Linked DNA regions of Anaerosoma tenue. The main gene of each other region encodes a partner of the protein of the gene in region 2 in a complex. Links are inferred from orthologs where the notes say so. Each region holds a gene or a part of one and is shown on either strand. Other genes may lie near its edges. The genes, in order: dnaG and dnaB.

What was found.
Region 1: the proteins of dnaB (region 2) and dnaG are in contact, whole or in part, in a crystal structure (PDB 2R6A), measured with the Geobacillus stearothermophilus proteins. The link is inferred for Anaerosoma tenue from one-to-one orthologs. Residues at the interface, in WP_033016901.1 of Geobacillus stearothermophilus: Ser13, Glu15, Ala16, Gln18, Glu91, Leu92, Asp94, Ala95, Val96, Pro97, Thr98, Ala99, Ala100, Asn101, Tyr104, Tyr105, Ile108; in WP_049624496.1 of Geobacillus stearothermophilus: Lys456, Leu457, Leu458, Pro459, Ala460, Asn463, Ala464, Leu467, Leu535, Leu536, Ile537, Ala538, Gln544, Glu545, Asp548, Tyr549, His552.

The regions. Positions count from the first base shown.
Region 1 is NZ_JALNTY010000001.1:168,851-182,543, forward strand. The notes cover bases 10,752-13,693. They hold dnaG (DNA primase), read left to right. Parts: upstream 10,752-11,277; coding sequence 11,278-13,110; downstream 13,111-13,693. Other genes in these bases: MSB02_RS00890 (sodium-translocating pyrophosphatase), read left to right, coding at 10,752-11,107; MSB02_RS00900 (RNA polymerase sigma factor), read left to right, coding at 13,116-13,693. Also shown: DNA repair protein RecO, read left to right, coding at 1-24; MSB02_RS00860 (Ppx/GppA phosphatase family protein), read right to left, coding at 53-994; MSB02_RS00865 (glycine--tRNA ligase subunit alpha), read left to right, coding at 1,149-2,063; glyS (glycine--tRNA ligase subunit beta), read left to right, coding at 2,060-4,132; MSB02_RS00875 (pyruvate, water dikinase regulatory protein), read left to right, coding at 4,136-4,954; ppdK (pyruvate, phosphate dikinase), read left to right, coding at 5,079-7,796; MSB02_RS00885 (deoxyguanosinetriphosphate triphosphohydrolase), read left to right, coding at 7,873-8,901; more of MSB02_RS00890, read left to right, coding at 9,023-10,751. UniProt on the Escherichia coli protein: RNA polymerase that catalyzes the synthesis of short RNA molecules used as primers for DNA polymerase during DNA replication.
Region 2 is NZ_JALNTY010000002.1:280,614-297,590, reverse strand. The notes cover bases 9,362-12,340. They hold dnaB (replicative DNA helicase), read left to right. Parts: upstream 9,362-10,161; coding sequence 10,162-11,520; downstream 11,521-12,340. Other genes in these bases: MSB02_RS06380 (NAD(P)/FAD-dependent oxidoreductase), read left to right, coding at 11,549-12,340; rplI (50S ribosomal protein L9), read left to right, coding at 9,499-10,098; MSB02_RS06395 (DUF2232 domain-containing protein), read left to right, coding at 9,362-9,434. In the rest of the region: MSB02_RS06460 (M28 family peptidase), read left to right, coding at 1-425; MSB02_RS06455 (hypothetical protein), read right to left, coding at 422-1,060; cytochrome c biogenesis protein CcsA, read right to left, coding at 1,071-2,033; MSB02_RS06445 (GGDEF domain-containing protein), read left to right, coding at 2,163-3,413; MSB02_RS06440 (lipoprotein intramolecular transacylase Lit), read left to right, coding at 3,417-4,091; MSB02_RS06435 (DUF5679 domain-containing protein), read left to right, coding at 4,172-4,318; MSB02_RS06430 (potassium channel family protein), read left to right, coding at 4,531-5,172; MSB02_RS06425 (potassium channel family protein), read left to right, coding at 5,176-5,841; MSB02_RS06415 (murein hydrolase activator EnvC family protein), read left to right, coding at 6,211-7,176; rpsF (30S ribosomal protein S6), read left to right, coding at 7,322-7,615; MSB02_RS06405 (single-stranded DNA-binding protein), read left to right, coding at 7,669-8,097; rpsR (30S ribosomal protein S18), read left to right, coding at 8,180-8,443; more of MSB02_RS06395, read left to right, coding at 8,424-9,361; more of MSB02_RS06380, read left to right, coding at 12,341-12,931; MSB02_RS06375 (cell wall-binding repeat-containing protein), read right to left, coding at 12,937-15,384; MSB02_RS06370 (arsenic resistance protein), read left to right, coding at 15,579-16,622; MSB02_RS06365 (GerMN domain-containing protein), read right to left, coding at 16,630-16,977. UniProt on the Escherichia coli protein: The main replicative DNA helicase, it participates in initiation and elongation during chromosome replication. Travels ahead of the DNA replisome, separating dsDNA into templates for DNA synthesis.

The DNA.
Region 1 (13,693 bases), on a different replicon or contig from region 2:
GCGTCCCTCGGCGCCGCCCGGTAGGTCGCCGGGCTACGACGACGCATCCGGTTCAGGCGGGGTCGCCGGGCGTGGAGAGGCCCGCCATCTCGAGCAGCAGGCCTTCCCGGATACCGCGCCGGTTCGCGGCGATGGTGCGCGTTCCCAGCAGGTCGAAGAGCTCCATCATCACGAGCGACCCCGCGAGGACGGTCTCGGCGCGGTAGGGCGGTATCCCCGGGATCGAACCCCGCTCCTCGATGGGGAGCGCCGCCACCTCCGCGGCCACAGTCTCGATCTCGCCGAGAGGGACCGTGACGCCATGGACGTCGAGCGGGGAGGCTCCCGTGCGCGCCGCGGCGGCCCCCACGAGGGAGGTGATCGTCCCGCCGCTGCAGACCGCCAGCCGGGCGGGGCGGGGCGACGGCCCGAGCGCGTCCTCCAGCTCCCTCCGAATCGCGCTGCGGGTCTGGGCGATCTCGTGCGATGCGGGGGGATCGGCGAAGGATCCGAACCGCGCGGTGACCGTGACGGCCCCAAGGGGGAGCGAGACGATGGTCTCCGCCGATCCGTCGCTGGCGAGGACGACCTCGAGCGAGCCGCCGCCGATGTCGGCCACGCAGACGCGGCCGGACAGGTCGAAGTTGGCGGCCGCGCTCGCCAGCGCGAGCTCGGCTTCGCGCCGGCCGTCGATCACCTCCACAGCCACCCCTGTCTCGCGTTCGACGCGCTCGATGAACTCCGCGCCGTTGTCGGCCGAACGCACCGCTGCGGTGGCGACGGCGCGCACGGCGGTGGCTCCGTGGGCGGACGCGAGCGCGACCATGTGACCGACGGCGTCGAGCGAGGCGGCGATGCGGTCCTCGGCAAGGCGACCGGTGGCGAGCAATCCTGACGCAAGCCGGGTCCGGATGCGTTCATCGGCTATCACGCGCATGGCGGTGGAGCCTAACACCTCCGCCACGGTCCCACGCACCGCGTTGGAGCCGATGTCGACCACTGCGACGCGTTTCATGCCCCCACCATCCCCCTCGCCTGCAGCCGTATAGGCCGCCAGAGACAGTCTAGCAGCGTGGGATGACACGCCCCGGCGCGCGCCTGGTGTACACTGTCTGCCACGTTCCGGAGCGCCGTTCCGCGGCGCCGACAGACGACGAAGCGGGGAGTGAATGGCACTCGACTTCCAGGAGATGATCCTAGCCCTCCAGCGGTACTGGGCCGAGCAGGGGTGCGTGCTGCTTCAGCCGCACGACATGGAGGTGGGGGCCGGGACGTTCCACCCGGCCACGACGTTGCGCTCGCTCGGACCCGACGCCTGGCGCTGCGGCTACGTGCAGCCGAGCAGGCGTCCCACCGACGGCCGGTACGGCGAGAACCCGAACCGTTTGCAGCACTACTACCAGTACCAGGTGATCCTCAAGCCATCGCCCGACGACGTGCTCGACCTGTATTTCGACTCTTTGCGCGCGATCGGCATCGAGCCGGAGCAGCACGACATGCGTCTTGTGGAGGACGACTGGGAGTCGCCCACCCTCGGCGCGTGGGGCCTTGGCTGGGAAGTGTGGCTCAACGGCATGGAGGTCACGCAGTTCACGTACTTCCAGCAGGTGGGCGGCATCGAGTGCGATCCGGTTCCCGCTGAGATCACCTATGGTGTGGAGCGCCTCGCGATGTACATCCAGGGCGTCGACTCCGTGTACGACCTGGTGTGGGCGCCCGGTTTCACCTACGGCGACGTGTTCCTGCGCAACGAGCGCGAGCAGTCGCGCTACAACTTCGAGCTCGCCGACACCGCCATGCTGCGGGGTCTGTTCGACATGCACGAGGCCGAGAGTGCACGTTTGCTCGCCGCGGGAGCCGTGCTTCCCGCCTACGAGCAGGCGCTCAAGTGCTCGCACTACTTCAACTTGCTCGACGCGCGCGGGGCGATCGCGGTCACCGAGCGCGTGAGCTTCATCGGGCGTATCCGCACGCTCGCCCGAGGCGCCGCCGAGGCGTACGTGGCGTCTCCGGAGGTCGGCCGTCGCGACGTCCCGTACCTCCCGCACGCCGCTTCGCAGGCCGAAGGCGGTGATGCCGAATGAGCCGCACACTGCTCTTCGAGATCGGCGTGGAGGAGGTGCCCTCGGCGCCGCTGTACGACGCGGTCTCGCAACTCAAGGAGCGCGCCGCCAAGGCGCTCGGAGACGCCCGTCTCGGCTATGACACGATCGAAGCGTACGGTTCGCCGAGGCGTCTCGCGCTCGTTGTCACCGGGTTGGCCGGGCGGCAGGACGACCTGTCACTCACGGTGAAGGGTCCCGCCGTCAAGGCGGCGTTCGACGCCGAGGGGAACCCCACGAAGGCCGCGGAGGGCTTCGCGCGCAGCAGGGGCGTTGCCGTTGACGCGCTCGAGCAGGGTGAGATCGACGGCGGGCAGTACGTGTTCGCGCGCGTGGAGGAGCAGGGCCGTGACGCCGCCGAGGTGCTCCCGGGCGTGCTGGAAGCGCTCGCGGGCGACCTCGACTGGGCCAAGTCGATGCGGTGGGGAAGCGGGACGACACGCTTCATCCGCCCCGTACGCTGGCTGGTGGCGTTGCTCGACGACGAGGTGCTGCCGGTACGGTTCGCCGGTCTCGAGGCCGGTCGCACCACCTCCGGTCACCGGTTCCTTTCCGGCCCGATGGAGATCGGGGCGGCTGGCGAGTATCTGGACGCGATGTGCCGGGGTCACGTGCTCGCCGACCCCGCGGAACGCGCCGAGACGGTGCGCAGGCAGATCGACGAGGCCGCCGCGTCGCTCGGCGCCACGGCGGTGGTGCCCGAGAAGACCTTCGCCGAGGTCGTGAACCTCGTGGAGTTCCCCACCGTGGGTATCGGCCGGTTCGACGAGCGGTTCCTCGCCGTTCCCCGCGAGATCGTCGAGGAGGCGATGGAGAGCCACCAGCGGTACTTCCCGGTGGAAGGACCCGACGGCGAGCTGCTCGACCGCTTCATCGTGGTGCACAACGGCGACCCGGCGCGGACCGGCACGATCGTGGCGGGCCACGAGCGCGTGATCAGGGCGCGTCTGGCCGACGCGGCCTTCTTCGTGGACGAGGATCTCGCTCACCCGCTCGAGGAATACGTGCAGCGGCTGGAGACGATCGTCTTCCACGAGAAGCTGGGTTCGCTCGGCGCCAAGGCGGCCCGCGTGGAGGCGCTCACGCGGGCGCTGGCCGAGGCCGTGGACGCACCCGCCGACGAGGCGGCGTATGCGGTGCGCGCGGCGCACCTCGCCAAGGCCGACCTCGTCACCCACGCGGTGGTGGAGTTCACGTCGCTGCAGGGCGTGATGGGCATGCGCTACGCGCTCGCCGCCGGAGAGGCCGAGGGTGTGGCCGAGGCCATCGTGGACCACTACCGTCCCCGGTTCGCCGGCGACGCGCTGCCGCGGTCGCTCGCGGGCATGCTGGTGTCGATCGCCGACAAGCTCGACACGATCGTGGGCATCTTCGCGATCGGCCAGGGTCCCACCGGCTCGGCGGATCCGTACGCGTTGCGCCGCTCGGCCATCGGCGTGCTCACGATGATGGTGGACGGCGGCGTACGCTTCGATCTGGACCGGGGCATCGCGGCCGCGCTCGCGGGCTACGTCGATGTGCTGCCGGACCTCGACCCCAACGAGACCGGGGCGACCGTGAAGTCGTTCTTCGACGGCCGGCTCGCCGTGATGCTCAAGGACCGCGGTTTCGCGTATGACGAGGTGGACGCCGTGATGGCCGTGGCCTCGGCCGATCCGGCCGACACGTTGCGCCGGATCTCGGCCCTGGCCGCGTTCCGCACCACCGAGGCCGGCGCCGACCTGTCGGTCGCGTTCCGGCGCGCCGCGAACCTTGCCGACCCCGCGGCCGGAGACGAACCGGCGCGCGAGCTCATGGGGCCGCAGGAGGACGCGCTCGCCGATGCGCTCGACCTCGCGTATCGCGATGTGGGACGGCTCATGACCGTGGAGCGCGACTACGACGCCGCGCTCGCGGCGCTGGCGGAGCTTCGCGGTCCGGTGGACGACTTCTTCGAGACGGTGCTCGTGATGGACGAGGACGAGCGGCTGCGCACGAACCGGCTCGCGATCCTGAACCGCCTCGGGGGCCTGTTCGCCGACTTCGCCGACTTCGGCAAGCTCACGGGATAGCCGGTGGCGGAGCGCCCGTACACCATCCACGTGGTATCCGACTCGCTCGGCGAGACGGGGGAGACGGTCGCGCTCGCGGCCGTCTCGCAGTTCACGCCCAACGCGTTCCGCATCGAGCGGCTGCCCAAGATCTCCAGCGCCGAGGACCTGCGCCAGATCGTGAAGGAACACTGCGGGCGCGACTGCATCTTCTTCTACACGCTCGTGGACCGGAATCTCCGCGCGGAGATGGAGCGCCTTGTGGCCAACGGCGTGATCGGCGTGGACCTGCTCGGCCCCGCGGTGAAGCTGCTCTCGGAGGTCGTGGGTTCTGCGCCGAGCGGCGAGGTGGGCCGTATCCGCCGCACCGACGAGGGGTACTTCGACCGGATCGAGGCGATGGAGTTCGCGGTCAAGCACGACGACGGACGCAATCCCGAGGAGCTCGCGCAGGCCGACATCGTGATCGTGGGCGTCTCGCGCACCTCCAAGACGCCGATCTCGATGTACCTGGCGTTCAAGGGGTGGCGCGTGGCCAACGTGCCGCTCGCGCCCGGCGTGGATCCGCCGCGGGAGCTGTTCGACCTCGATCCGCGCAAGGTCTTCGGTCTTGTCACGAGCGCGGACACTCTGCTCACGATCCGCCGGGAGCGGATGCGGGAGCTGGGTACGTATGTCCACGGGTACGCGGAACGCGAGGCGGTGGAGGCCGAGCTTGCCGAGGCGCGCAAGCTGATGCGGCGTCTCGGGTGTCTGGTGGTGCACACCGAGAACCGCGCGGTTGAGGAGTCGGCGCAGGAGATCCTGCGGCACGTCGGCGCGGTGATGGAAGTCAAGGACTGAACCGCCCGGCATAGCGTCCGCGCCGGGAGTCGGCCTGACCCGGTTTCCGGGTCCGGGCAGCCATCCTGTACGGTATTATTGTCTGCACGTTCGTCGGGGGATCCAAGGAAAGCGAGGGAGCGAGTTGGCTGACACGAAGCGCATCTACGCATTCGGCGGCGGTCAGACCGAGGGCGGCAAGGACATGAAGTTCGTGCTCGGTGGCAAGGGCGCCAACCTGGCGGAGATGGCCAACATGGGGCTGCCGGTCCCGCCGGGCTTCACGATCACCTGCCAGACGTGCATGGAGTACTACAACGCCGAACCGCCGGCGTTCCCCGAGGGTCTTGCCGAGGAGATCTCCGCCAACGTGGCGGTCCTCGAGGAGAAGATGGGCAAGAAGCTCGGCGACGACAGCGACCCGCTCCTCGTGTCGGTGCGCTCCGGCGCCGCGTTCTCGATGCCCGGCATGATGGACACGGTCCTCAACCTCGGCCTGAACGAGAAGTCGGTGCAGGCGCTCATCGCCAAGAGCGGCAACGAGCGCTTCGCGTGGGACAGCTACCGCCGCTTCATCCAGATGTTCAGCAAGGTGGTGCTCGACGCCGACGGCGACCTTTTTGAGAACGCCATCGTGAAGATGAAGCAGGACCGCGGCGTGGAGAACGACACCGAGCTCACCGCCGACGACATGAAGGAGCTTGTGGCCGACTTCAAGCGCCTCGTGGCCGAGCATGTGCCGGCCGAGGAGTTCCCGCAGCTCGCCGTGGACGGCGCGGTCGTCTTCCCCCAGGACGTCTCGCAGCAGCTGCACCTGGCGATCGAGGCGGTCTTCCGCAGCTGGAACAACCGACGTGCGCGCGACTACCGCCGCATGGAGAAGATCGACGACGACCTCGGCACGGCGGTGAACGTGCAGGCGATGGTCTTCGGCAACATGGGCGAGACCTCCGGCACCGGCGTGGGCTTCACCCGCAACGCCGCGGATGGCACCAGGGAGTACTACGGCGACTTCCTCACCAACGCGCAGGGCGAGGACGTGGTGGCCGGCATCCGCAAGACGCGGCCGATCTCCGAGCTGCCCGACGTGCTTCCCGAGGCCGGCAAAGAGCTCTATCGCGTGTTCGAGGTGCTCGAGCAGGCCTACCGCGACATGTGCGACATCGAGTTCACCATCCAGGAAGGCAAGCTCTGGATGCTGCAGACCCGTATCGGCAAGCGTACCGCCCGCGCGGCGCTCAAGATCGCGGTGGACATGGTGGACGAAGGCCTCATCACGCGCGAAGAGGCCGTGATGCGCATCAACCCCGCGCATCTCGACCAGCTCATGCATCCGCAGTTCGACACCACGGCCACCTACGACGTGCTGGCCAAGGGTCTGAACGCGAGCCCCGGCGCGGCGGTGGGCGAGGTCGTCTTCAGCGCCGATGACGCGGAGGCGGCGGCGGCCGAGGGCCGCAAGGTGATCCTGCTCCGGTGGGAGACCAACCCCGACGACCTGCACGGCATGGTGGCCGCCCAGGGCATCCTCACCAGCCACGGCGGCAAGACGTCGCACGCGGCGGTCATCGCCCGCGGGATGGGCAAGCCGGCGGTCTGTGGCGCCGAGGCGCTCAAGATCGACATGAAGGCCAAGCAGGCCACGGTGAGCGGCAAGGGCGTCGTGCTCAAGGAGGGCGACATCATCTCGATCGACGGCACGAGCGGCATCGTGGTGCTCGGTGAGGTGGCGCTCGTGCAGCCCGACGTCTCGGGCGACATGGACACCATCCTGGCGTGGTCCGACGAGTTCCGCACCACAGGTGTGCGCGCCAACGCCGACACACCTGATGACGCCGCTCTCGGCCGCACATTCGGCGCGGCCGGCATCGGGCTGTGCCGCACCGAGCACATGTTCCTCGGCGAGCGTAAGGACATCATCCAGGACTTCATCCTGGGCGAGTCGGCCGAGGTGCGGCAGCGGGCGCTCGACAAGCTGCTCGAGGTGCAGACCGAGGACTTCCTCGGCATCTTCTCGGCGATGGACGGGCTGCCCGTCACGGTGCGCCTGCTCGACCCGCCGCTCCACGAGTTCCTGGATTCGCCGCGCGACCTCGAGGTGGAGATCGTGCGTGCCGAGTGCGGTGGCGCGTCCGCGGAGCAGCTGGCGCCCAGGCGCAAGCTCCTCGCGCAGATCGACGCCATGTCCGAGGCCAACCCGATGCTCGGGCTGCGCGGGTGCCGGCTGGGCATCACGTATCCCGAGCTCTACGCACTGCAGGTGGAGGCCATCACGCGCGCGGCCTGCGAGCTGAAGAAGCAGGGCAAGGACCCGCGTCCCGAGATCATGGTGCCGCTGGTGAGCGTGAAGGCCGAGCTCGCAACGCTCCGCGAAGAGATCGAGACGGTCATCGTCCGGGTGTCGCAGGAGTGCGAGGTGGACATCATCATCCCGGTGGGGACGATGATCGAGCTGCCGCGCGCCGCGGTGTGCGCCGATGAGATCGCCGAGGTAGCCGACTTCTTCAGCTTCGGCACGAACGACCTCACCCAGACCGCATTCGGCTTCAGCCGTGACGACATCGAAAGCAAGTTCCTGCCCAAGTACCTGGAGCGCAAGGTGCTGCCGCGCAACCCCTTCGAGACGATCGACGACGGCGTGGCCAAGCTCGTGTCGATGGGTTGCGAGCGGGGCCGTTCCACCAATCCCAAGATCAAGCTCGGCGTCTGTGGCGAGCATGGCGGCGACCCCGAGAGCGTGCACACCTTCTACGGCATCGGCCTCGATTACGTGAGCTGCTCGCCGTACCGGGTGCCGCTGGCGCGGCTCGCGGCGGCGCAGGCGGCGCTCGCCGAGACCGCCCAGGGCTCGGACAACCGCTAGGACCTCGCGACGAGGGCGCCGGCCCGCACCGGCGCCCTCTTTCGCACCCGTTGGGGAGGCGATGGTGGACACGCAGGTGATGACGCGAGAGGCGTACGAGGCCGCCGAGGCCGAGCGGCTCTCGCCGCGCGCCGCGCTCTCGTCGGCATCCAGAGGCCGGGAGAGGTCCACCGGGCGCGACCCGTACCGGACCGACTACCAGCGCGACCGCGACCGCATCATCCACTGCAAGGCGTTCCGCCGGCTGTCGCACAAGACGCAGGTGTTCCTCGCGCCCGAGGGCGACCACTACCGCACGCGGCTCACGCACACGCTCGAGGTGTCGCAGATCGCGCGGTCGGTGGCCCGGGCGCTGCGGCTCAACGAGGACCTCACCGAGGCGATCGCCCTCGGCCATGACCTGGGCCACACGCCGTTCGGACACATCGGCGAGTCGGCGCTCAACGACGCGCTGAAGACCGCCAAGCGCAAGTACCCCTCTGCGCCGTATCCGTTCCACCACAACGTGCAGAGCCTGCGGATCGTGGAGTCGCTGGAGTACGAGGGCAAGGGCCTCAACCTCACGTGGGAGGTGCGCGACGGCATCCGCTGTCACACGGGTCGCAAGCGCGCATCCACGCTGGAGGGGCAGGTGGTGGCCATCTGCGACCGCGTGGCGTACGTGAACCACGACATCGACGACGCGATACGCGGCGGCGTGCTCACCGCTGAGGATCTGCCGCGCGGGCCGGTCGACGTGCTCGGCGGCACCATCAACGAGCGCATATCCACGATGGTCACGAGCCTGGTGGAGACCACGGCCGTCTCGGAGACGGTCACGATGGCCGACGACATCTACAAGGCGATGATGGACCTGCGGTCGTTCCTCTTCGACAACGTGTACCTCTCGCCCAACGCGAAGGCCGAGGAGCCCAAGGCCTACAACGTGGTCAAGACGCTCTTCGAGCACTACATGGCCGAGCCGGACGACCTGCCGATCGACGATCGTCCGGAGGATCCGGCCGACCTCGCGCGTGCGGTGACCGACTACGTCTCGGGCATGACCGACCGCTTCGCCATCCGCACGTACGAGAAGCTCATGATCCCCAACCGGTGGCGCGTGTAAGCGGCGTTACCGTCCTGTTGCCGCACCACACTCGTTCGGCTATCATCGCCAGAGCGCCGAGGGGGTCACGAGGGGCTCCCTGGGCTGCTTACGTATTCGCCATGAAGGGAGACGCACGTCCATGGAGCAGTGGATCGCTTGGTTCGCTCCGGTAGCGGCCGTCATCGGTTTCGGGGTGGCGCTCTACCTGGCTAACTGGGTACTCAAACAGGATCCGGGCAACGAGCGGATGCAGGAGATATCGAAGGCCACGCAAGAGGGCGCGCTCGCGTTCCTTGTCCGTGAGTACCGGGTGCTGATCGTCTTCGCGCTCGTGGTTGCGCTGATCATCGTCGTGGTACCGGCGATGCCCTGGCTGACGGCGGTGGCATTCCTTTCTGGCGCGCTGCTCTCCGCAGGCGCGGGCTACTTCGGCATGCACATCGCCACCCGGGCGAACTCACGTACCGCACAGGCCGCAACCGACGGCGTTCACAAGGCGCTCACGGTGGCGTTCCGCTCCGGCCTCACGATGGGCCTGACGGTCGCGTCGTTCGGTCTCGGCGGGCTGAGCCTGTGGATCATCTTCCTCATCATCAACGGCGATAGCCCGCAGCCCGAGGTCGTGAACGGCTTCGCCATGGGCGCCAGCTCCATCGCGCTGTTCGCCCGTGTGGGCGGCGGCATCTACACGAAGGCGGCCGACGTGGGCGCAGACCTCGTCGGCAAGGTCGAGGCGGGCATCCCCGAGGACGACCCGCGCAACCCGGCGGTCATCGCCGACAACGTGGGCGACAACGTGGGCGACGTGGCCGGAATGGGCGCCGACCTCTTCGAGAGCTTCGTGGGCTCCATCCTGGCTCCAGTGGTGCTTGCCGTGTCCCTGTGGGGCATCGCCGGCGCCGGGTTCGATTCGATCGACTTCATGTACGGCGTCACGGCGCCGCTGCTCATCGCAGCCATCGGCATCATCATGTCGATCTTCGGCCTGTTCGCTGTCCGGGCCAAGGAGGGCGGCAACCTCCATGGCGCGCTGAACATGGGCACGTACGTCGCCGCATCTTTGCAGGTCGTGGCGATGGGGCTTCTGTTCTGGCACTGGTCCACCCGCGTGGGCTCCGACCCCGCGCGCCTGTGGTTCTTCGCGGCGGTGCTGGCCGGTCTGATCGCAGGCATCGCGATCGGCAAGATCACCGAGTACTTCTGCTCCGACCACTACAGCCCGGTGAAGAAGATCGCCGAGGCTTCCGAGACCGGTGCGGCCACGAACATCATCGCGGGCCTCGGCACCGGCATGATGTCCACGGCGCTGCCGATCCTCGTGGTGGGCGCTGGCATCATCGTGGCGTTCCTCGCAGGTGATGCGGCCTACGATGGTGGCGGCATCTACGGCATCGGCCTCGCCGCGCTCGGCATGCTCTCGATCACGGCGATCACGGTGGGCGTGGACGCCTACGGTCCTGTGGCCGACAACGCCGGCGGTATCGCCGAGATGGCGCACATGGGCAAGGATATCCGCACGATCACCGACTCGCTCGACAGCGTGGGCAACACCACCGCGGCGATCGCCAAGGGCTTCGCGATCGGCTCGGCGGGTCTCACCGCCCTGGCCCTGTTCGTGGCGTTCCGCACGTCGCTCGTGGCCGGTGGTGTGGCGATCGACATGAGCCTTGAGAACCCGTATGTGATCGTGGGCCTGTTCGTCGGCGGCATGCTGCCGTTCCTGTTCGGCGCGCTCACCATGGGCGCCGTCGGACGCGCGGCGTTCTCGATGATCGGCGAGGTGCGCCGCCAGTTCAAGGAGATCCCCGGCATCATGGAGGGCACCGGCAAGCCCGACTATGCCGCGTGCGTGGACATCTCGACGAAGGCAGCGCTCAAGGAGATGGTCGTACCGGGCGCCATCGCTGTGGCCGCACCGATCGTGGTCGGTGTCATCCGGGTGGACATGCTCGCGGGCCTGCTCGCCGGCGCGCTCGTGACCGGGTTCCTGCTCGCCGTGTTCATGGCCAACGCGGGTGGCGCGTGGGATAACGCCAAGAAGTACATCGAGGGTGGCCAGCACGGTGGCAAGGGCTCCGAGGCTCACAAGGCCGCGGTCGTGGGCGACACCGTGGGCGATCCGTTCAAGGACACCAGCGGTCCGTCCATGAACATCCTCATCAAGCTGATGACCGTCGTATCGCTGGTGTTCGTGCCGCTCTTCATCGCGGTGCACGGCGGCTAGGCGCAAGGAACGCTCAAGTCGTTGCTCCCGGGTGCCGATGACGGTGCCCGGGAGCACGTCGTTACGGCGGCCGCGTATGCGCCGTGATCGAAGGCAATGCGGCATCACCCCGGGCGGGGCGCCCGCTTTCGGGTATCTATCTGTGACCGGACCGCTGGATCGGAGGTGTCATGGGACGTATCGCCGATGAGGATGTCGCGCGCGTCCGTGATGCCACCGACCTCGTGTCACTCGTCTCGGAGACCGTCGTCCTGAAGAAGAAGGGCCGGCTCTTCTGGGGCAACTGCCCCTTCCACGGCGAGAAGACCCCGAGCTTCAAGATCGATCCGTCCACGCAGTTGTGGCACTGCTTCGGGTGCAACCGGGGCGGCGACGCCTTCGGCTACGTGATGGAGGCCGAGCACCTCGAGTTCCCGGATGCCGTACGGCGGCTGGCCGAGCGCGCGCACATCGAGATCGTGGAGACCGGCGGGTCCGGCGTGCCCACGGGGCACAAGGAGCGGCTGATCGCCGCGTGCACCGAGGCCGCCGCGTACTTCCATCGGCAACTCGTGGCGGGCACCGCCTCGGGGGCCGGACAGGCCCGCGACTACCTCGCCCGGCGCGGGTTCGGGTCGGATGTGGCCAAGCGGTGGTCGCTCGGCTACGCGCCGCACGGACGTGACTCCCTGGTGCGTCACATGATCGACGCGGGGTTCACGCGCGACGAGCTCGTGGAAGCCAACCTGGCGCTCGCCGACGGCGCGTCGCTCAAGGACCGGTTCTTCAACCGCATCATGTTCCCCATCAACGACCTCCACGGCCGCACGATCGCGTTCGGCGGGCGGGTGGTGGGGTCGGGGGAGCCCAAGTACCTGAACTCCCAGGAGACGCCGGTGTTCCACAAGTCGGCCAACCTGTACGCGCTCGACCGTTCACGCAACGAGATCGTGTCCTCCGGCACCGCCGTGGTGGTGGAGGGGTACACCGACGTGATCGCGCTCCACGAGGCCGGGATTCGCACGGCCGTGGCCACGCTGGGCACGGCGCTCACCGAGCGCCACGTGAAGCTCCTCGGCAGGTTCGGGACGCGGGTGGTGTACCTGTTCGACGGCGACGAGGCCGGTCAGCGGGCGGCGCTCAGGGCCGCCGAGTTCCTGGATTGGGGCATCACGCCGGAGGCGGGGAGTTCGCGTGTCGACCTGGACGTGGCCATCATCCCTGGCGGCAAGGACCCTGCGGACCTCGTGACCACGGAGGGCGCCGAGGCGATGTCGAAGGTGATCGACGGCGCTCAGCCGCTGCTGCGCTTCACCATCGACAGGCGGCTGGAGGAGCACGATCTGGCGAGCCCCGAGGGGCGCAGCGCGGCGCTCGGGGCCGCAGCGGCCGTGCTGGCGCCGGTTCGCGGGTCGCTGCTCGCCCAGGACTACGTGATGTACATCGCCGGGCGGCTCGGCACCGAGTACGCCACCGTGGAGCGCGCGATACCCGCGAAGCGCCGGCAGCCATCGGCGGAGGCGTCCACACAGGCGGAGGCGGCGGCGCCGGAGCGCCGTCTGAGCGCCGAGGAGAAGACCGAGCGTGAGCTGGTGCGGCTGGCGGCGATCGCCCCGTCGCTCCGTGGCGAGGCACGGCTTTTGCTTGCAGAAGGTGCCGTGGGCGGGGAGAAAGCACGCGCGCTACTCGAGATCGTCACCTCGGCGGATGATGCGGTGGGCGACGATCTTTATACGCGTGTGGCCGAGACCGACCGCGAGGCCGCCGGCGTGCTCGCCGGGTGGTTGGTGGACGCGTCGGAAGACGAACAAGTAGAATACGCGTTTCGGGAAGTGGCCGCCCGCGTCAAGGAGTTCGCGCTCGGGCGTCTAATCTCTAAGAAGAAGGGCGAACTCCAGGCATTGGACCCCGCGGGTGACGCGGAGTCGTACGATCGTTTGTTCGGCGAGATCGCCGAACTGCAGCGCGAGCGGGCCGCGATCCGGGTCCGTCCGCGCGCCGGAACAGAGGTGGAGGCGGAGTAAAGCACGTGACGGCTGCATCCAAGAAGACCGCACAAGAACCCGTACGCGAGCCCGCCGGGGAGGTCGCTCCCGCGCCCGCGGAAGAGAAGCCGGCCGCCAAGAAGGCGCCCGCCAAGAGGGCGTCGGCCGCGCCGGCCAAGAAGGCACCCGCCAAGAAGCCGGCAGCGAAGGCCGAGCCCGCCGAGGAGGCTCCTGCCAAGAAGTCGCCCGCAAAGAAGCCGGCGGCGAAGAAGGCGCCCGCCAAGAAGTCGGCGGCCACGTCGGCCAAGACCGCGCCCGAGCTCGAGCTCTCGGCGGTGAAGACCCTGGCCAAGATGGGCAAGGCCAAGGGCAACCTCACCGACGAGGAGATCCAGGGAGCGCTCTCCGACATCGACCTCTCGGAAGACCAGTTCGAGAACATCTACTCGTTCTTCCAGAAGAGCGGGATCGACATCGCCGAGGAGCACGTGCCCGACGACATCGGCGACGTGCCGGATGATGCCGACGACACCAGCTCCGATGACGACGGTGACGACGAGAACGAGGAGGTGGCCGCAGTCAAGGCTATCGAGAAGCCTGCGCCGAAGGCGGCTGCCAAGCG
Region 2 (16,977 bases):
GGTTCGTCGCCACCGGGGCCAAGGAGGCCGGCGGCTGGGGGATGCGGACGCTGCTCGACGCGTACGGGGAGGATCTGCGTGACGCGATGTTCATCAACATCGACACCGTGGGTGCGGGCGGTCTTTCGTTCGTCTCGCGGGAGGGCGGAGCAACGACGCACCGGGCCGACCGGCGTCTCGTGACCCAGGCCAAGCGGACTGCGCGCGAGAACGACATGCTCGTGAAGGGTCGTGAGCGCACCGGCACGGTGAGCGACGCGTCGGTCGCCTTGTCGCGCGGGTACCGCGCCATGAGCGTGATGGCGTTCGACATCAACGGACGGCTCCCCAACTGGCACTGGCACACCGACACGATCGATGCGGTCTCCGAGCCCACGGTCGAGCAGGCCGTGCGGTTCGTGACCGCGCTCGTGCGCGACCTCTAGCCGGCAGTCTCCTCATCGATCGCCGCCCGCGATGACGATCGCGCGTAGAACGCCAGCCCCGAGCCGATGGTGAGAAGCGCGGCGGCCAGGAGCGACGCGGGAAGCATCGCCGCCGAGCGCTGCAGCGCGACGATCACGAGCGCCGCCACGATGAACCCGAGGTGCAGCAGCCCCGAGCCTGCCTTGGCGATCCGGTTCTCCGAGAGGTAGCGCAGCCCCTGCGTCCCGGCGAGGGTGAGGACGACCACCACCACCTGGATGGCCGCAGCCGCGCACAGGTAGACCGTGAGTCCGGTCGTGACGGATCGTGTGATGAGCGCGGCGAGCCCACCCGCGGCGACCATCCCGGCTGAGACGACCACCAGGGTCCGCCGCGACAGCAGCCGTTTCGGCACGCACAGTCCCATGACCACCACGAGCGCCACTACGAGCGGCGCGGCGACCGCGTTCATCGTGGCGATGAACTGCGGTTGTCCGCTCCGCTCCCATCCGGTCACATTGGCGTACGCCCACCACGTGTACAGCGTCCCCACGAGCGACTGGACGCCCAGCGCCCCCATCAGGGCCACCGTGATGGCGATCAGGGCGAAGTCCCACGATGTCCTGGCCCCGTTCGACTGCGCGCTCCGCTCCACAGACATCTCCTCACACCACCGAGTGCGCGCCGGGGATCACATACGTGGTCACATACGTGAGCACGAGCGCAACGAACGAGAGCACCGCGAGAGCAGCCACCACGCGCCACATCCCCGGACGGCGCAGGTACAGCCGGGCATGGAGGTACGCGGTATACAGCAGCCACATCATGATCGACATGTTCACCTTGCCCGACCACCACCACGACTCACCCTGCCACGCGATGATCGCCCACGGGATCCCCACCACCATGCCGAGCGTCAGCGGGAGGTAGCCGAGCCGGGCCCATCGGTACGCGACCTGCTCGTACGACGAGCGCCGGTGGACAAGCATCAGGATGCTGCCGAAGAAGGACGCGACGAACGCACCGTAGCTCAGGAAGAGCAGTGGCGGGTGCGCCCACATGTACCACGTGTTGTAGTAGTACTGACGCGATGCCGCCAACCCCTGCGCGAGCCCCATCGCCATCCCCGTGTCACCGGACGTCCACGCGACAAGGTATGCGCGATAACTGCCGAGGAAGTCGGGAAGGGGGTCGGCGAACGGTCGGCCCCATACGAGTGCGCCGATAGCCAGCGCGGCGGCCGCAGTACCGAGCAACGGGCGCAGTTCATCGCCCTTGCGCCGGGCCACAAGCGCGATCACCGCGAGAATGAGGGCCCACACGTACAACTTCTCCGACTCGATCCACAGCGGGACGGCGAAAGTTCCGGCCGTTGCCCCGGTGACCGGGTCGATCACCTCGGCCAGCTGCCACAGACGAAGGTGGAACCAGACAAGCAGGACCTCGCCGAGGGCGAGTGCGACGACCAGCGCCCCCATCGCGATCCTGAGCGGACGCGCGCGCCGGACGCCGAGAGCGGTCACGACCACGGCCACCGCGGCGACGGCGATCGCGGGAGCGATGACAGACCCGAGCGAGGCAAGGGTACCGATGGAGGCATCGAGTGCGTCGAGTATCGTTTGGGGCATGACCACGGCGGCTCCCGGCAGAGGGTGTCGACCACCGCCACAGTATATCGGCGAGCGCGCGGAGGGCGAACCGGTGCGTGCTACACTCGGCACCTGTCAGGCGGTTCTCCCCTCTCACGGAGGACGGACGTGAAGCAGAGCAGGTTCGCCAGGATGCTGGCGCGCAGTGCGGTCGTGTCGTGGCGAGAGCAGCCTACGCAATACGATATCGAGGCGCTCCGCGCCAACATGGAGCGCGTACAGTTGGTCATCCGGGTGCGCTGGGCCATCGTCGCGGTGCTTGCGGGCTTCTCGGTGGTCGGCGCGAGCGTGTACGCCACCTCCACCGATCTCGAAGTGCTGATCGCCAACATGACGATACCGGCGATCGGGCTGATCTTCGTCCTCATGTACAACGGTTTCTATCAGGCCACGGTGCGCAAGGTCGCCAACGTCGCCTTCCTGAACCAGGCGCAGTTGCTGTTCGATATGCTCGTAGCCACCGTGCTCATCCACTACAGCGGCGGCGTGTACTCGTGGTTCTCCGCCATGTACCTGGTGTTCATCCTCGAAGGCGCGTTCATCCTGCCAAGGCGCTCCCACGTGTGGATGCTCGTGGCGAGCGCAGCGCTGATGTACGGCTCAGTGCTCACCGGCGAGTACTTCGGCTGGCTGCCCCACGTGGAGCTCCCCTTCATCGCCTCCGGGCTCGAGGCCAACGGCACGTACGTCGTGGTGCGCTATCTGTGGCAGATCACGCTCTTCTCCGGCGCGGCGCTGGTGGGCATGCTGATGATGAAGTCGATCAGGTTGCGTGAGGCGGAGCTGCGCGAGAGCTCGTTCATCGACGATTTCACAGGGCTTCACAATCGCCACTACTTCCAGCGAGTGCTTGCCACCGAGTGCGAGAGAGCGCGACGGAACAACCGCCAGCTCGGGTTGATCGTCGCCGACGTGGACAGGCTGGGTGACGTGAACCGGACCTTCGGGATCGATATCGGTGACGAGATCCTCGCCACAGTGGCACGCAGGCTGAGAGACGTTGCCAGTGCGGACACCGGCGGCGGGGGCTGGGAGGTCAACACGGCCTGTCGCGTGGGCGGCGAGGAGCTCGCGCTGATCGTACCGGAGGTGGCCCGCGGTCTCGATGACCAAACGCCTCTGGCTGACCGCGTCCTTGCGGTGGCCGAGACGTTCAGGCAGGCGGTCGAGTCGACCCGCGTGGGCGGCGTAAGCGTGACGGTGAGTGTGGGGGCTGTGTTCGCACCGGCCGACGGTGACACCCCCGAGGCGCTCCTGGACGCCGCGGACAGCATGCTGTCACTCGCCGTGCTGGCAGGGGGGAACACGGTGAAGACCTCCGCCACCGGCGCGGCGCTCGCCGCCACCCTGGAGGGCTAGCAGGTGAAGGCGCTCCTCACGCGTCTCGAGCCCGTGATCGCGGCAGCGGCCGTGGCGCTCGCGGTCCTGGGCGTCACGGTGAGCGTTCTCACCACTCCTCTGTACGTGCGCACCATGACCGGCCTGGTCGGCTCGTCGGCTCGCACCGGCCTGAGCGAGCGCGGGACCGAGGACATGGCCGAGGCGGTGCGGCGGTTCGTGACGGACGGCGATGCGCCCGGGTTGCCTGCGTCGGTGGAGGGAAGACCGGCGTTCGATGAAGCGGCGGTGGCGCACCTCGTGGACGTCCGGGACGTGATCGTCCCTGCGCGTACGATCACGCTCGTGCTGGTGGTGACGCTGGCCGTGTGGGTGGTGATGCGCTTGCGCACGACGCCGGGCCGGCGCTCCGTGCGTAGGGCCGCTACGCTGGCCGCGATGGCGCTGGCGACCGCCGTGCTCCTCGCGGCACTCGTAGGCGCTACCGACTTCGGCGTGCTGTTCACGCGGTTCCACGAGCTGTTCTTCGCTGAAGGCACATGGGTATTCCCCCAAGACGCCCTGCTCATACGAGTCTTTCCACTCCCGTTCTGGGGCTGGTCGGCGGTCGTGTGGGGCGGCCTGATCGGTCTGTGTGCGACGGCCTTATGGGCATTTGGGCGCCGATCCCGCTTCACAGAGGGTACGTACGGTGTATAGTGGCCTCGGAGCAGCGAGCTCCCACGGCTAAACGGCACCCCACCGGGGTACGTCATCGACAGATCGAGGAGGTAGGGCACATGGCGGCTAAGGAAGGCTACTGCGTCAAGTGCAAGGCCAAGCGTGAGATCAAGGACGCCAAGGAGATCACCATGAAGAACGGGCGTCCGGCCACCCAGGGCATCTGCCCCGAGTGTGGGACCAAGATCTTCAAGATCGGCAAGTAACCACCGCTGTGCGCGGTGTTGTCGGACGGGCGCCTTCCGGGGCGCCCGTCCTGCGTCCCGGGCGATCGGACGGGGCCGCTGCGCCCCAGCGGGACGGCTCGATGGTGCGTGTCGGGCGTATTGACGGTAGGGTATGCCAGGAGTAGCGTCAGCGGTTGTCGCCGCAGCCGGCGACAGGTCACCCACGACGCGGATCGGGGGACGGCTCGGCCATGAACATCATCGTCGTCGGATGCGGGCGCGTTGGCTCCCAACTCGCAACGATGCTCTCGGTCGAGGGCCACAACGTCGTGGTCATCGACCGCGACGAGACAGCCTTCAAGCGACTGGGCGGCTCCTTCAACGGGGTCACCATACGGGGCCTCGGGTTCGATGAAGACATCCTCGAGGAAGCGGGCGTCCGTGAGGCGGACGCGTTCGCCGCTACCACCGACCTCGACAACACCAACCTCATGGCGTGCGAGGTGGCACGGAAGATCTTCGGCGTGCGACACGTCGTCGCGCGACTCTACAACCCCGTACGTGAGCGCACGTACCAGCAGCTCGACCTGGACTATGTCTGCGGCACCACGCTGGTGGCCGAGTCGCTCGTGGAGAAGATCAAGTCCGGGCACGGACACCACCTGAACTCGGTCGAGGACATCGAGGTCATCGAGTTCCAGGCGGGGGAGGCCGTCGAGGGCCATCGGGTCTCGGACCTGGAGGTCGATCGCCGATTCAGGATATTCGCGATCATGCGGGGGCGGGCCGCCCACGTACCTGATGACGACACCGTGCTGCACGAGGGAGACATCCTGTTCGCGGCGGTGAAGGACGAGTACTTCCCCAAAGTCGAACGGTTCATGAAGGGGTAGGCCATGTACGTGGTGATCAACGGCGGCGGCAAGGTGGCGTCGTACCTCGCCCGCCAACTCCTCGATCACGGCCACGCCGTGGCCGTGATCGAGAAGCGTGAGGACGTTGCCCGCAAGCTCGCGGCCGAGCTCCCGGGAGATCCGCTCATCGTGCTCGGTGACGGGTGCGACTCCGTGTATCAAGAGGACGCCGGCGTTACCCGTGCCGACGTGTTCGTGGCCGCCACCGGTGACGATGACGACAACCTCGTGGCCTGCCAGCTTGCCAAGATCGCCTTCGGCGTGCCGCGCGCCGTCGCACGGGTCAACAACCCCAAGAACGAGCACATCTTCCACGCGCTCGGCATCGAGGCCATATCCTCAACCACGATCATCTCCCGCCTGATCGAGGAAGAGGCCACCATCGGGGACATGCGCACGCTCATGGCGCTTCGCAAGGGCGACATGGCGATCGTGGAGATCGAACTTCCGGTCGACCGGTGCGTGGTGTGCGGCAAGCAGGTGGCCGAGTTGAACCTGCCGGCCGACTGTCTGATCGTGGCGCTTCTCCGCGGCGACGACACGATCCCGGTTCACGGTCAGACGGAGATGCAGCCCGGCGACGTGGTCATCGCGTTCACAAAGGTCGCGCACGAACGGGCGCTGAAGAAGGCGCTCACCGGCGAGTGACCTCCCTGTCCTACGGGTAGCGGCGTAGCCTTCGGACGAGATTTGCCGCTCGTTCGAGCGGTGCCTTACAATACGCAGGCATCGCGGGTGTAGCTCAGTGGTAGAGCATCGGCTTCCCAAGCCGAGTGTCGCGGGTTCGAGTCCCGTCACCCGCTCCAGCGCACAGACCGAAGGGGCCCCCGGCGGGCCCTTTCGTGCGTCCGGTGCGATGCGTCGTCCGTCCGTGCGACGAGTGTCGCCGCCCATCGGCCCGTGCAGCCGCTCGTCACCAGCGTACTTCCCTCCAGCCGCTACTCGGTGATACTACGAACAAGTGTTCGTTCATGCCTGCCACCCCCTCTTCGGCCGGCCGTCTGGAAGGGGTGGATCATGAAGCGTCGCATCGTCCTTATCGCTTGCGCCGTCGTCCTCCTATCGCTGGGGCGCTCCGCTCTCGTATTCGGTGCCGAGTGGTGCATGCCCGTGGACGGTGCGTCCATCGACACACCCTTCGGTGCGTCGTGTGTCGGCGGTGTCCATCGCGGGGTCGATCTCGCTGCGCCCGCCTCCTCGCCGGTGCGCGCACCGGCGGCGGGACGCGTCCTGTTCGCCGGTCCGGTGCCTGCCGATGGCGGCGGGACATGCGGTGCGGTCACCATCGAGATCGCCGAGGGGATACGGGTGAGCTTGCTCCCGCTCGAGGCACTGCACGTCTCCGTGGGTGATACGGTTCATGCCGGGGAGGTGGTCGGGCGCCTTGCGCCCACTGGCGACGATTCGATGAGCGTGCCTCACCTGCACATGGGTTTGCGCGAGGGTGACGCATACCGCGACCCCGCTCCGATGTTGCCGGTTCCGGCGGTTCCGGACAGCGGCTCTGCGTCCTGCGAGCAGGTCTCAGGAGCCACTGTGCCCGACGTGCCATCCTCGTCCGCTCCCGCAGTAGAGGCCGTCCACGCCGGCATGTCGACCGGTGGCCCGGCTGTGATCATCATGGGCGTGCAGGAGGCCTCTGCCCGTGCCCGAACGGATGTCGCCTCTCGGTCCTCGTCGTCTGTCCCGATCGCTCCATCTGCCGGTGAGCCGGTCGATGCGACCGCCGGGCACACCGGGTCCGTGGTGGCCGGTCATGTGGGTCCCAGCGCCCGGCTGATCGAGGACGGGGGCGTGCGCACTGCATCCGGCGCCGCGGGCGTCACGCGGCAGCCACGCGCGAGAAGGAGCACGGGGGCCGGCTCGACGCACATGTCGAGCGTTCCGGGTATCCCGTCAGCGGCGTCTACGGCCGTCGGCTGCGCTCTCGCGCTGGGGGTTGCACTCCTCGCACGTTCGAAGGCGTTGGCGTGCGTGCGATGAAGGGAGATACGCCCGTGTGTGTCAGAGGCCGGGGGTAACGTGTTGTGACACGGTCGGGTCTCTGCTACACTCCGGGAGCTTCATTTCCTGCTCCGGGCATCGCCTTCACGTCCCGGGGCCGCACAAGCCCAAGGGAGGTGAAACATTGAAGGCTTACGAACTCATGCTTATCATGCGCCCCACCCTCGATGACGAGGCGCGGGAGGGTGTCCTGGAGAAGATCCGGGCTATCCTGACCGCAGATGGCGGCACGATCGACTCCGAGGAAGTCTGGGGCAAGCGCCGGCTTGCCCACGAGATCGATCACACCGAAGAGGGCGACTATCAGGTCGTCCTGTTCCACGCTGAAGCCGCCACCGTTGCCGAGCTCGACCGTGTCCTGAACATCACCGACCAGGTGCTTCGCTTCATGGTCGTCCGTCGTGACGACCTGGCGTAGCGGTACATCCGGTCGGCCAGAAACGGTCGGATTCACGAGGTAAGGTGGCATCAATGAGTATCAACAGAGTGGTATTGACGGGCAATCTCACGCGCGATCCGGAGCTCCGGGCGACCGCTGGCGGGCTGAACATCCTCAGCATGAGGATCGCCTTCAACGATCGTCGGAAGAACTCGGACAGCGGGGCATGGGAAGACGTGCCCAACTACATCGACGTCACGATGTTCGGCGCGCGCGGAGAGTCGCTGTCCCGCATGCTCACCAAGGGCATGCGGATCGGCATCGACGGCAAGCTGCGGTGGCGCGAGTGGGAGACCCAGCAGGGTGACAAGCGCAGCGCCATCGAGGTCATCGCAGACGACATCGAGTTCCTCGATTCGCGCGGTGGTTCCGGTTACAGCGGATCGGGCGGCTCCGGCAGCGCTTCGGCGTCGTCCGGCGGCTCTGCGGCCGATGACCTCGGAGAAGAGATCCCGTTCTAAGCACAGACCGGTCGCAGGCGGAACCCCTCTCCGCCGCGGCTTTCGGACACCGCCCCATCGGGGCCCGGAAGGAGGTACGTAGATGAGCGAATACGCACGTAAGCCGAAGCGGCGCTACTGCGCGTTCTGCAAGGACAAGGTCGAGTACATCGACTACAAGGACATCAACATGCTGCGCAAGTACACCACCGATCGCGGCAAGATCAAGCCGCGGCGTGTCTCGGGCAACTGCGCGCAGCACCAGCACCAGGTGGCCACTGCCGTCAAGCGCGCCCGCGAGATGGCACTGATCCCTTACGCGGTGCCTGTGGTGAGCGGGAAGGTCGATGGCAAGGGCCGGAGATGACACCTCGGCCGCCCAGGGCGGTCGGGCCGCGCTCGTTCCGGTGATCGGTGCGATCGCCGGCTCGCTGCTCGTGGTGCTCGTCCACCCGGTCGTAGGCCTTCCGGTGGCGGCATCGGCGATCGCCGCGCTGTGGGCGCGGGGTCGCGGATCCGTGGCCATCATGAGTGCGGTGGCGGGTGGAGCGGTCGCCACGGCGTTGTCGTCGGTGTCCGCATACATCCTGTTCGTCCCGCTCATGGGTGTACCGGTCACGGCGCGTGTGCCGTACGTCCACTTCGCGTGGGTGACGGTCTCGCTGCTGGTGTGCGGTATCTTGACAGTAGGGTTGCTCAAGCGGCTGGGTGCGCTGAGCGTAGTAGGCATCGTGACTCTGGTGCTTTCTGCGGTCGAGCTGATAGCCGTTGCATCACTGGCATCAGGAGCAGGTCTTTCCGCCACGGAGTACGTGACGGCAGCCACGCGTGAGATGGCAGCCCTGGCCGGCATGGCGGACGAGCTCGTGGATGCGTTCGTGGAAGGCTGGCCTGCGTTGTTGGTGACGATGAGCGGTGCGACCGCCTTGTTCGCGGTCGCTGCCGTCGCCGGATCGGCGTCACGGTTCGACCAGCGGGTGAGAAGGTTCCCGGCCCTGGCCGATCTCGACCTCGACCCGAAGACGGCGTTGCTTGCCATCGCCGCTGTCGGCGCGTTGGCGGTAGGGCGTTTCGTGGCCGAGACCGCTCCCGTGGTCGAACAAGCGGGCATGAACCTGTTGGTGGTCGCCAGGATGGTGTTCCTCCTGCAGGGGGTCGCGGTCTTCGCGGGACTGTATCGCCGGGCAGGCGTTTCCCGGTCGTTCCGGTTCCTTGGGTTCGCGATCCTGGGTGTGACCGAGATGCTCTTCCCGGCGGTCAGTCTGACCGGCTTGGCGGACATCTGGCTCAACCTCCGGCGATTGCCGAGGGATGGAGCCACCCCCGGGGACCGGAAGGACGGTCCTGCGGGAACGTAGTCGAACGAAGCAGTACTGTACCGCGCCGCTTCAGCGGAGCGGCGAGGAACGAGTAGGAGAGACGATGAAAGTCATCCTTTTGTCCGATGTGAAGGGCAGGGGTAAGGAAGGCGACGTGATAGAGGTCGCACGTGGCTTTGCCACGAACTACCTGCTGCCCCGCAAGATGGCCATACAGGCCACCCCCGGCAACCTCAAGCAGCTCGAGGCCCGGGTGCACAACATCAAGAAGCGCGAAGAAGCCAAGCGTTCCGAGGCCGAGGTCCTGGCGGCGAAGGTCGAGGGTAGCTCGATCGTCATCGAAGCCAAAGCCGGCGACACCGGTAAGCTGTTCGGCTCTGTCACCGGAGGCATGGTGGCCGACGCGCTCATCGAGCAGATCGGCGTGGATGTCGACCGCAGGAAGCTCGATCTCCACGGCCACATCAAGACCCTCGGCGAGCACGTGATCGACGTGCGGTTGTACGACGATGTCACCGCACAGGTGACTCTCAACGTCGTGCCGCTGGGTGGCGTGCCGGTAGCCGAGCCCGAGGCCCCTACTGCCGAGGAGATCGTCGCCGAGGCGGAGGCCATGGAGGCCGAGGCGGAAGCCGAGGCTGACGCCGTCGCGGAGGCCGAGGCTGCAGAAGACGACACCGAGGGCGAACCAGTCGAAGAGTAGTACGAGGCCGGGCAAGGGTGGCGCCGCCCGGCGGCGCCACGTACGCCCGATAAGGAGTGCTCGATGGCCGACGACGCTGTGCAGGCTCTGCGAGAGCGGGTCCCACCGCACAACAACGAGGCCGAGCAGTCAGTGCTCGGCGCCATGTTCCTTTCCGTCGATGCGGTGGAGAACTGCCTGGCGCTCGTCTCGGCGGAGGACTTCTACAGGCCTCAGCATCAGCGCATATTCGGCGCGATCCGTGACCTCCACCAGCGCGGCGAAGCGGTCGACCAGATCACCGTGGCCGCGCGTCTCGAGTCGAACGGAGACCTGGAGGCAGCCGGCGGGAAGCCGTACCTGCTCGACCTCGCCGGTGCGGTGCCGTCGGCCGCCAATGCCGAGCACTACGCGCGCATCGTCAAGCGCACGTCGCTCCTGCGCCAGCTGATCGGCGCCGGCACAGCGATACAGGTGATGTCGTACGAGAACCCCGACGACATCGATGAAGTGGTAGAGCGTGCCGAGAAGGCCGTGTTCGATGTCACGAACAAGCGCGTCACTTCACGGTTCCAGCCGCTCGGCGACCTGATGAAGACGGGCTTCGAGGAGATCGAGCACCTCTACGATCACAAGTCGCATATCACCGGCGTGCCCACCGGCTTCCCCGACCTGGACAAGATCCTTGCGGGCATGCACCGGGGCGATCTGATCATCCTGGCCGCGCGCCCCTCGGTGGGGAAGACGGCACTCGCGCTCAACATCGCCGTGAACGCCGCCAAAGCGGGTGCGTCCACAGCGATCTTCAGCCTCGAGATGTCCGCCTCCCAGCTCGTGCAGAGGATCCTCTGTGCCGAGGCGCGGGTCGACTCCCAGAAGCTGCGGACGGGTTATCTCGCCGACGAGGACTGGCCCGCGCTCATGCAGGCCATGGGGCGCCTCGGGTCGATCCCGTTGTGGGTGGACGACACGCCGTCCATCTCCATACTCGAAGTGCGCGCGAAGGCGCGCCGCCTGCTGAGAGACCAGGGTCAGAAGCTGATCGTGCTCGACTACCTGCAGCTGATGCAGCCGCATGGAAGACGCTCAGAGAACCGTCAGGTGGAGATAGCCGAGATCTCCCGCGGCCTCAAGATCCTCGCCAAGGAGCTCGACTGCCCGATCCTTGCGCTGTCGCAGCTGTCCCGTGCGGTGGAGCAGCGCACGTCCAAGCGGCCGCAGCTGTCCGACCTGCGTGAATCGGGCGCCATCGAGCAGGACGCCGACGTGGTGATGTTCATCGACCGCAACACCGATCCCACAGCGGAGGCCGAAGGCAACCGTCCGGGCAAGGGCGAGGCCGAGATCATCGTGGCGAAGCACCGTAACGGACCCGTGGACAGCTGTAGGCTGGCGTACCTCGAGCGCATCACGCGTTTCATGCCGCTCGCGCGCACACCGTAGAGACGGGACCGGTAGGAGGGGGATCGTCATGGGCGACGACCGATACGATGTGATCATCGTGGGGGCGGGACCCGCCGGCATCTTCGCGGCGATCGAGATCATCCACGCACACCCTGATCTGCGGATACTCCTGCTCGAGCGGGGCAAGCCGATCGCACAGCGTTCGTGTCCCGCCCGTGAGACCTCGTGCGTGAACTGCCCCACTTGCGCGATCATGACCGGCTGGGGAGGCGCAGGAGCATTCTCGGACGGCAAGCTCACCCTCTCCACCGATGTGGGCGGGTGGCTGGGCGAGTACGTGGGCCTGGACAGTCTCGAACGGCTGGTGGACGACAGCGACGCCATCTGGTTGCGTTTCGGCGCTACACCGCAGGTCCACGGCCCCGATCCCTCGACCGCCGAGAGGCTCGTCCACGACGCGACGCTCGCGGGGATGCGCCTCGTCCCCATGCGGATCAGGCACATCGGCAGCGACCGATCACCCGACGTGCTGCAGGCGATGCACGATCATCTCGCCGAGGTGGGCGTGGAGATACGCACGAGCACCGAGGTGGCGCGCATCGTCGCGAGCGATGATCGTGTGGAGGGGGTCGAGCTCACCGACGGCACGAGCATCCGCGCCGGCGTGGTGATAGCGGCCCCCGGCCGCGACGGGGCCGACTGGCTCGCCGGACAGGCCCGCTCCCTCGGCATCCCGCTTGCCAACAACGCGGTGGACATCGGCGTGCGGGTGGAGGTGCCCGCTCCGGTGATGGAGCCGCTGACCGACCACCTCTATGAGGCCAAGCTCATCCAGTACTCGCGTAGCTTCGGCGACCAGGTGCGTACGTTCTGCATGAACCCCTATGGTGAAGTGACCACGGAGAGCTACGGCGATATCGTCACCGTGAACGGTCACTCGTATGCGGACAAGCGGACCGGCAACACCAACTTCGCGGTCCTCGTGAGCCAGAGTTTCACGCGCCCGTTCCAGGAGCCCATCACGTACGGGACGTCGATAGCCCGTCTTGCGAACCTGCTCGGCGAAGGGATCCTCGTACAGCGCCTGGGCGATCTGCGCGCTGGCCGACGTTCCACGGCCAAGCGCCTGGCGCAGTCCATCGTCGAGCCCACGCTTCGAAGCGCGACACCCGGGGACCTGTCGTTCGTCCTCCCGTACCGGCACCTCACCGACATCCTCGAGTTCATCGAGTCGCTCGACGCGCTCGCACCAGGCGTCGCCTCCGACGGGACGCTGCTCTACGGGATCGAGGTGAAGTTCTACTCGTCGCGGCTGGAGCTCGACAACGACCTGCAGACACGTATCGCCGGACTCTACGCGGTGGGCGACGGCGCAGGCGTGACGAGAGGCCTCGTGCAGTCGGGCGCGAGTGGACTCGTTGCGGCGAGGGCGGTAGCGGCCAGGCTCTGAGCGCGCTATCTGAGCAGGTTACGCACCTCTGTGACGATACTCTCGGGGAGAGCCACGGCGCCGCCGTAGACCTCCACCAACTGCACGGTGGGCTCAGTGGAGTCCACGAGCGTCCTCGCTTCCGGCACGAGCCCGGATGGGCTCGTCAGTATCAACGGTGACGCCCACGATCCGCAGGCCACTCCGCCGCCAAGCGCATCGGCGAAATTCGTACCTGTGGCAACGCCGAGCGCGAAGTACGGACGGTATGGCGCGCCGAGGATCTGCTCGAGTGCGATGGCCGTCGTGTACCGGTTCGATCCGTAGATCCGGATACCCTCGTCCACCATCAGTCGTGCCGCCACGCGGTCCAAGATGGCGTTCGGGCCTCCTGCCACCACCGCGAATTCGATGTGGCGGTCCCAGAACACGCTCGAGGTCTCCGGGGGTATCGCGTCAGGCTGCACAAGGAGAACCGGTACCTGGTACCAGTACGCCCAGGGTGAGACGGCCAGCGCGTCAGCGAAGTCGTCTCCTCGCACAACGAACACCTCGGGCGACCCGTTCCGAGCCAGGACATGGCGGGCGATCAGCGCTGCGGTGTCGTAGCGGTTCTTGCCGGCGAAGCGTGTGACCGAGTAGCCCGCCGAGCGAAGTGCGTTCTCGACCGATGTTGAGATAACGCTCGTGCCACCGGCCAGAAAGACCCGCCAGACCCCGAGACGCTCCAGTTCGCCGAGGAGTCCGGGGGGTAGGCTGTTGGCTGGCGTGAGAAGGAGCGGAGCGTCGTAGAGTCCGCATAGCCCTGAGGCGGCGAGTGCGTCTGGGTAGTCGGCTCCGGTGGCGATGACCGCGCTCCCGGTCTCGGTGAAGTTGTACCGGGAGATGGCGATTGCGGTCTGGTAGCGATCCGTGCCCGATACGCGCTGCGGCGTGGCAGGCACCGGCTGCGCGGACAGGGGCGGGGACATCGGCCCCTCGATCCCTCGGGCAGCATCGACCACGGATACCTTGTACCAGTACGTCGTACCGTTCGCGAGCGGGGTGTCCCACCAGAAGGGATCGTCGCTTGAGATCATCGGTGCGTACGTGCCGAACTGCGACGATGCGCGCCAGAACCGGTACTCCGCGTCGACGACGTCTGTCGTCTCTTCGCACATCACGAGTACGAGCCGGTTGCCCGGCACCGCGTGTGCTCCGGGCGGGAGCGGGGGGACGGGCTCCGACTGATCCGCGGCGGCGGCGTCGATGGTCGGCGCGAGCGCTGTGAGCCCGCCGAACAACCAGACGTCGGTGAGATGTGCAGCTGAGTCGTACAGGAAGCGGTCGACCACGTAGGAGAGGCGTTCGGGCCGGGTGAACAGCGCAGGAGCCCCCTGGGCGCCGAGTGCGGCACCCGCTCCAAGTGCTTCGTAGGGGCCCGTGGCGTCTCCGTTGATGATCCCTGCAAGACTCCAGGAGCCGATCCATCCACGGTAGGCGCACGCCTCGGCAAAGCGCACCGACAACACACCCGGATCCTCGTGAGCGATGACGGCGGGAAACACCCACTCGGACAGTCCCGAGTGGATCGCGTCGAGTTCCGAGAGCCGCCCGGACCACAGCACGAGTATCTCGGACACGTCCAGAGAGTCGAGCATCGATGCGGTCTCGGGGGGCACGGAACAGTCACCGGCGCTCACGTTGTCGACGATCAGTATGGGGATATGGCGGGCCCACGAGATCGGGCCGGCCAGGACCGCGCCCCTCCACTCGTCCACCACGATCACCGAGTCGGGCATCGCGGCGCCGAGTTCGGCCTTCATCCGTTGCGCCACATTGGCCGCGCGCGCCGTCGCTGTGGCGCCGCCTATACGCTCCGTTGCGATGCCGAGGTCCTCGATGGCCGTCTGCACCGGGCTGCCGATCACCGACGTGTCTCCGATCAGGAAGACTTTGGTGACCCCCAGGTCGACGAGAGCGTTGCGGGTGTCGGCGGGGAGCAGGGATGACGTCGTGGCGAGGACGGGCGCGTCGAACACGCCGGCGAGCCCCGAGGCGAACCCGCAATCGTAGGTCTGTTCGCCGCTGACGATGACGGCGACCTCCGCGGAGGAGAATGAGCGGTCCACGGCCTCCGCGACTGTTGCGAAGCGATTGGCGCCCATTATGCGAGTGACGATGAGATCGGTCGCAAGGGGAGCGACGCCCTGGGCCGACAGCCCGCTGGCCGCAACCTGCGCATCGACCGCATCAGCGTCGGCCTCGCCGGCTGTAATGCCGGCGAGGACCTGCGCCTGACTCGTCTGGTCGGGCAGTGTCGCCGGGCCTTCGGCCGCGTCGCCACCGATCGCCTCCCGGAGCGTGCCGGCGCGATGCGGCGCGGCGACTGCCGCCGCGCTCTCCATCGGCATCAGGACGGATGCGGCGCCGCTCGCCATGAGTGATGCGACGACCATGAGACACACGGCACGGCCAAGAGAGCTGTACTTCATCAGGAATCCCCTCGCAGAGTGAGGACGCGGATCGCACCCCTGAGAGGTCTTCGTTATGGAGTCCTGGTATCCTGCCGGCCGGATTCCCGGCCAGTGCCCATCAGCCCGATCGTGCCCCGCACTTGACACAACCGCACCCTCGGCACAAGAATACCCCCCAGGGTATAAAGGCTCTGCTGTGGAGGTGTTCATCCGTGTCCGATGTGTCGACGGCCCCGCTTCATCCGTTCGTCCGAAGCCTTGGGTCGCTCTCCAAGCGCCTCGTGATCCTGATCCCGGTCTCGATGCTTGCTGGGCTTGCTGCGGGGCTCCTCTTCGACGCCAGCGCGCTCCAGGCGCTTGTGCTTCCCATGACGATGCTCATGGTCTACCCGATGCTCGTGAACTTCCGCATCCGCGAGGCGCTCGACCTCAAGGACGGCCGAGCCATCGGTCTTGCCATGCTTCTCGACTTCGTCGCCCTGCCGGCCATGGCGTGGCTGCTCGCAACGCTGTTCTTCCGGGACGAACCGGGGCTGTTCGTGGGCATGGTCCTCGCGGGGCTGTTCCCTACGAGCGGCATGACGATCAGCTGGACGGGGTTCGCCGGCGGTAATGTGGCTGCGGCCGTGAAGATGACGGTCATCGGGCTCATCGCCGCCTCGCTCCTGGCGCCCGTCTACCTGCTCGGCCTGGCCGGAGCGGTGGTCGAGGTGGACTTCATGGGCGTGCTGCGTACCGTCGTGTTCGTGGTGGGCATACCGCTCGTCGCCGGCCTTCTCACCCGCAGCGTGCTCACCCGAAGGTTCGGCGCGCAGCGGTACAAGACCCGTATCGCGCCGGTCTTCCCCGGACTCTCGACGGTGGGCGTGATCGCCATCGTGTTCATCGCTATCGCGCTCAAGGCCCGGATGATCGTGAGCGACCCCGCTCTCGTGGTGCGCATCCTGGTGCCGCTCGCGGTCTTCTACGCGGTCAACTTCGCGCTCTCCACCGTCGTGGGTCGTGCACTGCTCGGCCGGGGCGACGCCATCGCCGTCGTGTACGGCACCGTGATGCGAAACCTGTCCATCGCCCTCGGCATCGCCATGACCGCGTTCGGCTCGGAGGCCGCGCTGGTGCTGGCTACCGCCTACATAGTCCAGGTGCAGTCGGCCGCGTGGTACGTGAAGGCGACCGACCGTGTCTTCGGACCATCGGGCGCGGAGCCCTCGCCCGCACCCGCTGGTACGGGGCACGCGAAGGCTCCGGCCGCCTGATGGGGGGCTAGGCGTCGATCGGGAGCAGCTGGTCGTAGTCGTCGAGCGTCTGCGGGCCGTAGAGCATGACGCCCTCGCTCGAGAACACGGTGACCTTGGTGCCCTCGATGTAGAACTCCACAGCATCCACCGTGGGGAACTGGTCGAGCGTGTACACGACCTGGGCGAGCCGCGCGGTCACGCCGAACGTTCCGCCACCCGACTCGAACTCCTCGGAGAGGTCGATCTTCGCGATCCCGTCGTCGATGGTGAGCCCGAGGAGCTGGGTCCCCTCGGGGATCGCACTGCTGATCGCCGGCCAGGTGCCCTGCTCTGCGTCGGTGGGACCGTCGAGCAAGGCCTCGATCGCGGCTGT